One region of the Pantoea sp. X-Soil-YNGN-775 genome, then DNA from elsewhere that is predicted to be linked to it. Evidence: predicted binding sites of a transcription regulator. Region 1 holds the regulator's gene; each other region holds the start of a gene.
What was found. The regulator PurR, encoded in region 1, represses purine synthesis genes. The targets are predictions, from matches to a motif close to CANGCAAACGTTTGCNTG.
Positions count from the first base shown of each region.

Region 2: a site for PurR is predicted at 1,182-1,199, ahead of AC6I8I_RS00355 (NCS2 family permease). Genes of this name have one in related genera too.
Region 3: a site for PurR is predicted at 661-678, ahead of AC6I8I_RS11575 (NCS2 family permease). Genes of this name have one in related genera too.
Region 4: a site for PurR is predicted at 803-820, ahead of AC6I8I_RS01555 (nucleoside-specific channel-forming protein Tsx). Genes of this name have one in related genera too.

Region 1 is NZ_AP035945.1:1,800,196-1,802,400, forward strand. It holds gene punR (DNA-binding transcriptional activator PunR) at 1-668, shown strand, start outside; gene purR (HTH-type transcriptional repressor PurR) at 665-1,690, opposite strand; gene cydH (cytochrome bd-I oxidase subunit CydH) at 1,972-2,061, shown strand; gene AC6I8I_RS08465 (C40 family peptidase) at 2,120-2,205, opposite strand, start outside.
Region 2 is NZ_AP035945.1:76,834-79,038, forward strand. It holds gene AC6I8I_RS00355 (NCS2 family permease) at 1-1,112, opposite strand, end outside; gene yieH (6-phosphogluconate phosphatase) at 1,264-1,923, shown strand; gene AC6I8I_RS00365 (GlxA family transcriptional regulator) at 1,937-2,205, shown strand, end outside.
Region 3 is NZ_AP035945.1:2,437,112-2,439,316, reverse strand. It holds gene AC6I8I_RS11580 (response regulator) at 1-507, opposite strand, end outside; gene AC6I8I_RS11575 (NCS2 family permease) at 941-2,205, shown strand, end outside.
Region 4 is NZ_AP035945.1:351,243-353,447, reverse strand. It holds gene AC6I8I_RS01560 (sensor histidine kinase) at 1-775, shown strand, start outside; gene AC6I8I_RS01555 (nucleoside-specific channel-forming protein Tsx) at 1,053-1,919, shown strand; gene yjdN (VOC family metalloprotein YjdN) at 2,011-2,205, opposite strand, start outside.

The DNA.
Region 1 (2,205 bases):
GCCGCCAGTGTCAGCAGCTGGCTAACGGCTGGCGTGGACAGCTGAGTATTGCGGTCGACTGCATCGTCAAGCCGCAGCGCACCCGGCAGTTAGTCAAGGATTTTTACCGCCATTTCCCCGACATGGAGTTGCACATCAGTTATGAAGTGTTTAACGGCGTCTGGGATGCGCTGGCCGATGATCGGGTTGAAGTGGCCATCGGTGCCACTCAGGCGATACCGGTCGGCGGACGCTTTGCCTTTCGCGACATGGGGACGCTCAACTGGCGTTGTGTGGTGGCGCACCACCATCCGCTGACCGGGGTGAGCCAGATTGACGACGACACCCTGCGCAGCTGGCCGTCGCTGGTGCTGGAAGATACCTCGCGCGCGCTGCCGCGCCGGATGACGTGGACGCTCGACAATCAGCGTCGGCTGGTGGTGCCGGAATGGCAGACCGGACTGGATTGCGTGCTGGCGGGATTGTGCGTGGCGATGGTGCCTGGGCATCTGGCGCGGCCATTACTGGACAGCGGAGCGCTGGTAGAATTAACGTTGCCGGTCGCGTTTCCGGACAGTCCCTGTTGCGTAAGCTGGGCGGAAGATCGCGCATCACCGGCAACGGGCTGGTTACTCAGCTATCTGGGTGATGCGCAAACGCTTAATCAGGAGTGGTTAAGCGAAGATTAACGGCGGTAGTCGCGGAACGGACCGTCAGCCACCGAACGGCGTTCAATCAGCGTTGGGTGTACTTCGATGGTCTGAGAAATCTCACGTTTACTGGTGATGCGATCCAGCAACATCTCCAGCGCTTTCTCACCCAGTTGCGCTTTTGGCTGATGCACCGTGGTCAGCGCAGGCGCAAAGTAGCGCGCGTTGCGCACATTGTCATAACCGATCACCGAAATGTCCTGCGGCACCCGCAATCCCATCTCATCGGCGGCGCAAATCGCGCCCATCGCCATGATATCGCCCCCGCAGAACACCGCAGTCGGACGCTGTTTCTGCGACAGGATCTGCTGCATCGCCTGATAGCCCGACTCCGGCTCGAAGTCGCCCTGCACGATCCATTCGGCACGCGGCTGAATGCCTGCTTCTTCCAGCGCCTTGAGGAAACCCGCGTGACGTCCGCCGCCGGTGTTGCGTTCCATCTGGCCGGGAATCGCGCCAATATCACGGTGACCGCGCTCAATCAGATAACGTCCGGCCAGGTAGCCGCCCTGAAAGGCATTATCCAGCACCGTGTCGGTGAAGTCAGCGCGTGATTCACCCCAGTCCATCACCACCATCGGGATATTGCGATTCTCTTCCAGCATCTTTAACAGATCGTCCGGATACTCAGAGCACATCACCAGCAGTCCATCGACGCGCTTCTGCGCCATCATGCTGAGATAGGCACGCTGCTTTTGCAGGTCGTTGTGCGCATTGCCCAGAATCAGGGTGTAGCCTTTATCAAAGCAGTGATTCTCCACCGCTTCAATAATTTCAGCAAAGTAGGGCGCTTCGCTGGAGGTTGCCAGCAGGCCCAGCGTTTTGGTGTGATTCACCTTCAGGCTGCGCGCCACCGCGCTCGGCGAATAGTGCAGTTCCTGAATCGCCTGCCAGACCGCGTTGCGCGTCTCTTCAGCGACAAAACGCGTTTTGTTGATGACGTGCGAAACGGTGGTCGTTGAGACGCCGGCGCGTTTTGCCACATCTTTAATTGTTGCCATTAAAATCGGACTCCAGGGCTTATCTAACGCAATGATAAGCATAATGTTAAACGTTTGCGTCTGCTCAGGGTTCTCCCCGCAATTATGCAGCTTTTCTGACCGGTAAACAGGCGTCTGGCGGGTAATGAGCGCCTGAAAAGGAGAGCAAACGGAACCGGGATTGCGCGCGTTGCGCAACAAAGGCAGGATTCTAACAAGGCTGAACGGATAAAACGAGATTTTTACCAGCCCCTATGGGAAAATGGCTTATCCCTACAAAATGTGTGACTAAGGAGCGCTAAATGAGTACAGATTTGAAACTGGCCCTGATGACTACCGTCGGCTGTCTGCTGATGATCGTCGCCTTTAGCTTTACAGCGGTGCTGCACTAATGAAAAAGCCGGGCATCGCCCGGCTTTTCTCTGTTTGATTTTCGCGTAGCGAAGCCGCTTAACGAATGGTTTTCGGGGTCATTACCCGCCGCGCGCCGATGTAGTGGCGCTGCCAGTAATCTTCACCCAGCGCACTGATCTGAA
Region 2 (2,205 bases), 1.7 Mb from region 1:
TCCCAGCGCACGCGCGACAGGCTGGCGGTCATCAGTACGCCGACATAAATCAGCGCACCGGCGGCGGCGTAGCCTGGCACCATTGCCGCCAGCGGTGACAGGAACATCACCAGCAAAAACAGCACGCCGGTCACCACCGCCATTAATCCGGTGCGGCCACCAATCGCTACGCCCGAGCTACTTTCAATGTAGGCGGTGACCGAGGAGGTGCCTGCCAGCGCGCCACTGACCGAGCTGATGCTGTCAACGTACAGCGCCTGCTGCATGCGTGGGAAGGTGCCGGTTTCATCGGTCAGCCCGGCTTTATCGGTGACGCCGATCAGCGTGCCCGACGAGTCGAACAGATTGACCAGCATAAAGGAGAAGATCACACCCGCCATGCCGATGTTGAAGGCGCCTTTGATATCGACCTGGCCGACCACTGAACTGATGGCGGGCGGGGCGGAAAACAGGCCAACGAACTTCACGTCGCCCAGCATCCAGCCAATCGCCGTGGTCACCACCATCGAAATCAATACGGCGGCATGGATATTACGTGACGCCAGAATAGCGATGATAAAGAAGCCGAGCGCGCCCAGCAGTACGCTGTGCGAGGTCAGGTTGCCCACCGCCACCAGCGTATCGGGATTTGGCACGATGATGCCGGCATTTTTCAGCCCCATCATGGCGATAAACAGGCCAATTCCGGCGGTAATGCCGACGCGCAGGCTAAGCGGGATATTGGCAATCATCCAGTAACGCACCCGCAGCAGCGTCAGGATCAGCAGACCGACAGCGCCCCAGAAGATCGCCCCCATACCGACCTGCCACGAATAGCCCATTGCGCCGACCACCACAAAGGCGAAAAAGGCATTCAGCCCCATTGCCGGGGCCAGTGCGACCGGCAGATTGGCAAACAGTCCCATCAGAATACTGCCGAAGGCGGCAATCAGGCAGGTGGTGACAAACACCGCCTGGGTATCCATACCGGCCACGCCGAGGATCTGCGGGTTCACAAAGACGATGTAGACCATGGTGAGAAAGGTGGTCATACCCGCGATCACTTCGGTGCGCACCGTGGTGCCATGTTCCTGCAGCTTGAAGATGCGCTGCAAAAGGCCTTGCTTGCTCATGCCATCCATCCAGAAGAAAAAATCATCGGCGCGTATCCTGGCGATTTTACCAGGCCAATACAATGATTTTTCGCAACCGATTGCCACTCTCGCAATCTGCGCTCAGTACGGTAGAGTGAGGGACTTCCACAAAATCAAAGGATAGAGTCTGATGTCAGTAGAATGCGTCTTTTTCGATTGTGATGGCACGCTGGTGGACAGCGAACTGCTCTGCACCCAGGCCTACGTCAATACTTTCGCCCGCTATGGCATCGACCTGTCGTTGCAGCAGATGTTTGAGCAGTATAAAGGCGTCAAACTGTACGACATCATTCGCGACGTCGGTGAGGCGCATCAGCAATCGTTGCCGATGGAAGAGGTGGAAACCGCCTATCGTGCCGAGGTGGCGCAGTTATTTGATCAGCACCTGCAGCCGATCGACGGTGCCAAAGCGCTGGTTGAGCAGATAAAAGTGCCGATGTGCGTAGTATCGAACGGAACGGTGAAGAAGATGCAGCACTCGCTGGGCTTAACCGGCATGCTGCCGCTGTTTGCGGATCACCTCTACAGCGGTTATGACATTCTGCACTGGAAGCCCGATCCGGAGCTGATGTACCACGCTGCCGAGCAGATGCAGGTTGCGATTGAGCGCTGCATTCTGGTGGATGATTCTGAAGCGGGCGCGCGGGCCGGCATTGCCGCCGGTATTCCGGTGTTCTACTACTGCGCCGATGCGCATAATCCGGAACTGGATCATCCGCTGGTCACGCGGTTCGACAACATGGCGGACCTGCCCGCGCTGTGGCGCGCCCGCGGCTGGGATCTGGTGTAACCCAGGCCAGCCGATGAAACAGACCGTCTGGTTTTTAACCCTGCCCGGGGTGATGGCGCTCGATCTGACGGGCCCGGCGGAGGCGCTTAAGCTGGTGGGCGATCGCTTTGTGCTGCGCTACATCGGACCGCAACCGCAGGTGATCTGCTCCACCGGGATGACCATCGGCGGGATTGAGCCGTTACCGGCAGCGTTGCCGGCCGACAGCCTGCTGGTGGTGCCTGGTGTTTATGACTCGCAGATCTGTTATGCCATGCCCGAAGCGCAACAGGCGCGCCAGTG
Region 3 (2,205 bases), 640 kb from region 1:
CGCGCGCAACAGGCTATATTCGCCCTGCGTCAGCGGCACCAGTTCGCGTTGCGGATTAAATAGCTGGCAGCGGCTCTCGTCGAGTTGCCAGCCGTTAAAGCGCCAGCCCTCCTGATGCTGTTCGGCCGACAGCAGGCGTCCTCCCCGGCGCAGGGCAGCCCGTGCCCGTGCTACCACCACCCGTGGATTAAACGGTTTGGCAATATAATCATCCGCGCCCATCTCCAGCCCGACCACCATTTCCGCTTCCGATCCCATTCCGGTCAGCATAATCACCAGCACGTCAGGCCGCTGGCGCTGTAACTGCTGCAACACCAGCAGGCCATTGGTATCCGGCAGCATCATATCCAGCATCACCAGCCCAATCTCCGGGTGCTGATGGAGCATCGTCAGGGCCTCTTTGCCCTGATGACAGCTGAAGACATTGAACACATGTTCACTTAGCGCGTCCTGCAACACGTCGCAGACGGCCAGATCATCATCCACCACCAAAATCGCTGGCTTCATTGCGCGGCCCCAATGTTACGAAAGAGTTAATTCTGGAGTGTACACAGGCTAACAACGGTTGCTGTCTGAGCCTGCTGAAACGTGACCAGCTTCGCCTGGCAGAGTGCGGAATCGTGCGCTGGCGCAGAGTTTTTCCGCCCCTCAATGTCGCCGCAGGAAAACGATTGCGCACAATCAGTGCATTGCACCATAATCGCGCCTTGTTTTGGTTCGGAATTGTCTTAGCCGTCGTGCGGCCCGCCAGGTAATCGATTGCGTCAGCTTGTGGCATGGCAATTGCTTTGGGCTGTGGGTCAATAGACGTTTTTCACCGAATTCAGGCTAGCGAGTATGCAGCAGCCCGTTTCGCTGTACCGGAAACAGAATAATCAGCATGCAAACCCCTTTGGCAAGTGAGAACGCACATTCGTGACGTCTCCTGTATCGAGAGATGATGATGTTAGAAAAATTATTCAAACTCAAAGCACACAACACTACGGTTCGCACCGAGATTATCGCCGGGATCACCACCTTCCTGGCGATGGCTTACATTCTGTTTGTCAACCCGAGCATTCTGGGTGCCACCGGCATGGATAAAGGCGCGGTGTTTGTGGCCACCTGTCTGGCGGCGGCGATTGGCTGCGTGCTGATGGGGCTGATCGCTAACTATCCGATTGCACTGGCACCGGGCATGGGGCTGAACGCCTTCTTTACCTATACCGTGGTGCTGCACATGGGCTACACCTGGCAGGTGGCGCTGGGCGCGGTATTCCTGTCAGCGGTGATCTTCTTTGCGCTGTCGATTTTTAAAATCCGCGAATGGATCATTGCCAGCATTCCGCTGCCGCTGCGCGCCGGTATTGGTGCCGGTATCGGGCTGTTTCTGGCGCTGATTGCGCTGGAAGGGGCGGGCATTGTGGTTGATAACCCGGCCACCCTGGTGGGGATTGGCGATCTGACCAAGCCGGGGCCGCTGCTGGCGATGCTTGGGTTTATCGTGATTGTGGTGCTGGAAGCGCGTCGTGTAACTGGCGCGGTACTGATTGGCATCTTACTGGTGACCTTTATTTCGATGGGTATCGGCCTGTCGCCGTTTGCTGGCGTGTTCTCTGCACCGCCGTCGATCGCGCCGACCTTTATGCAGCTGGACATTGCCGGTGCCTTTAACGTTGGTCTGGTGAGCGTGATTTTCGCCTTCCTGTTTGTTGATGTGTTCGACAATACCGGTACGCTGCTGGGCGTGACCAAACGTGCCGGCCTGGCGGATGAGCAGGGCAACGTTCCGAAGATGGGCCGGGCGCTGATCGCTGACAGCGCGGCTGCGCTGTTTGGTTCGCTGCTGGGCACCTCGACCACCACCAGCTATGTGGAATCTGCGGCTGGCGTCAGCGCGGGCGGCCGTACCGGTCTGACGGCGATTGTGGTCGCAGTGCTGTTCCTGCTGGCGCTGTTCTTCTCGCCGCTCGCCTCCAGCGTGCCGGTCTATGCGACTGCGCCTGCCTTACTGTTTGTCGCCGTGCTGATGGCCTCGGGTCTGGCAGAGATTGACTGGAAAAATATCACCACCGCCGCACCGGTCACCGTTACAGCGCTGGCGATGCCGCTGACTTATTCGATCGCCAACGGTATCGCGTTTGGTTTTATTACCTGGACGCTGGTGAAGCTGCTGAGTGGCCGCACCAAAGAGGTCAACGCGGCGCTGGTGATCCTGTCGATTCT
Region 4 (2,205 bases), 1.4 Mb from region 1:
GACGCACCATCCGCACAATGTCTCACCCGAAGGGCTGCCGGATGAGATCCTGCCGCTGGTCGCCGCGTATAACTCGTTGCTGAACAAGCTGCGTGAGGCCTGGTCGTCGCAGCGGCAGTTCCTCGAAGATGCCGCCCATGAACTGCGTACGCCGGTCACCGCTGTCACGTTGCAGCTGGAGAACCTGCGGCAGCATATTCAGCCTGGCGAGGCCAGCCGGCAGTTCAGTCAGCTCGAAGCGGGCGTGACGCGCACCCGGCATCTGGTAACCCAGTTACTGAACGTGTCACGTCAGGAAGATCAAAGTGTGGTCGCCAGCATTGAGCAAATTGAACTGGAAGATCTGCTGAAAGAGAGCATTGAACAGTTAATGGTGGTGGCGGATAAACGCGGCATTGATATCGGCTTTAATGGTTCGACCCAGTATCGTCTGCAGGCCAGTCGGTCTGAACTGCGCAGCCTGTTTGATAACCTGATTGGTAACGCCATGTTGCACACCCCGGAAGGCAGCCTGGTGGATGTTCTGCTGCATCGGGTGGCGGGCCGGACGGTGGTCGATATCGTCGATAACGGACCGGGAATGCCGGAAGCCTTTATTGAACGCGCCTTTGACCGATTCACCCGTTCGCCTGACGTTAAGGCGCAGGGCAGCGGCCTCGGCTTATCGATTGTGCGCAGCGTCGCGCAGAAGCATCAGATTCAGGTCGCCCTCTCCAATTGCCTGACGCCACAGGGTGCCATTTGTGGTTTGCAGGTCCGCGTCACTTTTCCCTGATCCCGCCCATTTGATCACGAACCAGACAACGTAAACGGTTGCCTGGTTCCGTTCGCTTACTGCCATTATTGTGAAGCGCATCACATTTTCACTGAATTGTAATGCAACACTTTTTGACAAACGTGAGCAAAATCTATTTTCTATCGCTGTGTTGCAGGCACGCTACGCGAGCTGAAAACTGGCTGTTTTGTCCTGAATAACTCACTCCCCACCCAGGGATCGACTTCTCTCTGACTGCGCCTGCTGTGCAGCGGTCAAAAGCATGTGGTTAATGATAATGAAATTCAAAACGTTGATAGCAGGTGCCGTGCTGGCATGTTCCTGGACAGGTGTTGCGCAAGCCGCTGATAGCGATCCGCAATACCTGTCCGACTGGTGGCATCAGAGCGTAAACGTGGTGGGCAGCTACCACACCCGCTTTGGGCCACAGTTCAACAACGACGTTTATCTGGAATATGAAGCGTTTGCCAAAAAAGACTGGTTCGATTTTTATGGTTATCTCGATCTGACCAACTTCTTCGGCGTCGGTAACAGCAACGCCAACGGTATCTTTGACCACGGTTCTCCGATGTTTATGGAGATTGAACCACGCTTCTCAATCGACAAACTGACCGGTACCAGCCTGGCGTTTGGACCGTTCAAAGAGTGGTATTTCGCCAATAACTACATTTACGACATGGGCCGTAACAGCGATAACCGCCAGAACACCTGGTACATGGGTCTGGGCACCGATATCGATACCCACAGCGATGTGGGCCTGTCACTCAACGTTTATGCCAAATATCAGTGGGAAAACTACGGCGCTGCGAATGAAAACAGCTGGGATGGCTATCGCTTCAAGGTGAAATATTTCGTGCCGATCACCACGCTGTGGGGCGGTAACCTTGGCTATGTAGGCTTTACCAACTTTGACTGGGGCTCCGATCTTAACGAGAAAGGCGGATCGTCGCGCACCAGCAACTCTATCGCCTCCAGTCACATCCTGTCGCTGGGTTACGATCACTGGCACTTTTCGGCCGTGGCGCGTTATTTCCACAATGGCGGTCAGTGGGCGGATGGGCAGGAGCTGAATTTCGGCAACGGTCCGTTTGAAGTGAAATCGACCGGCTGGGGTTACTATCTGGTAGCGGGTTACAACTTCTGATAAGCACGTGGCTGGCTGCAAAGCTGGCCACAGTGACTGTGACCTGAAAACGGCGCCGCTGTTGACGGCGCCGATCGGCTAAACCACGCAATTATTCCTGCGGTTTCACCACGTTAATGCGCCATGGAATGCCGAATTTATCGATAAACATCGCAAATCCATTCGACCAGAACGTCTCCTGCCACGGGGTCGTCACTTTACCGCCCACTGACAGTTTCTCAAACCAGGTTTTACCCTGCTCCGCGTCAGTGGTGGCGAGGCTGACCGCGTAACCAGCATGATCGGA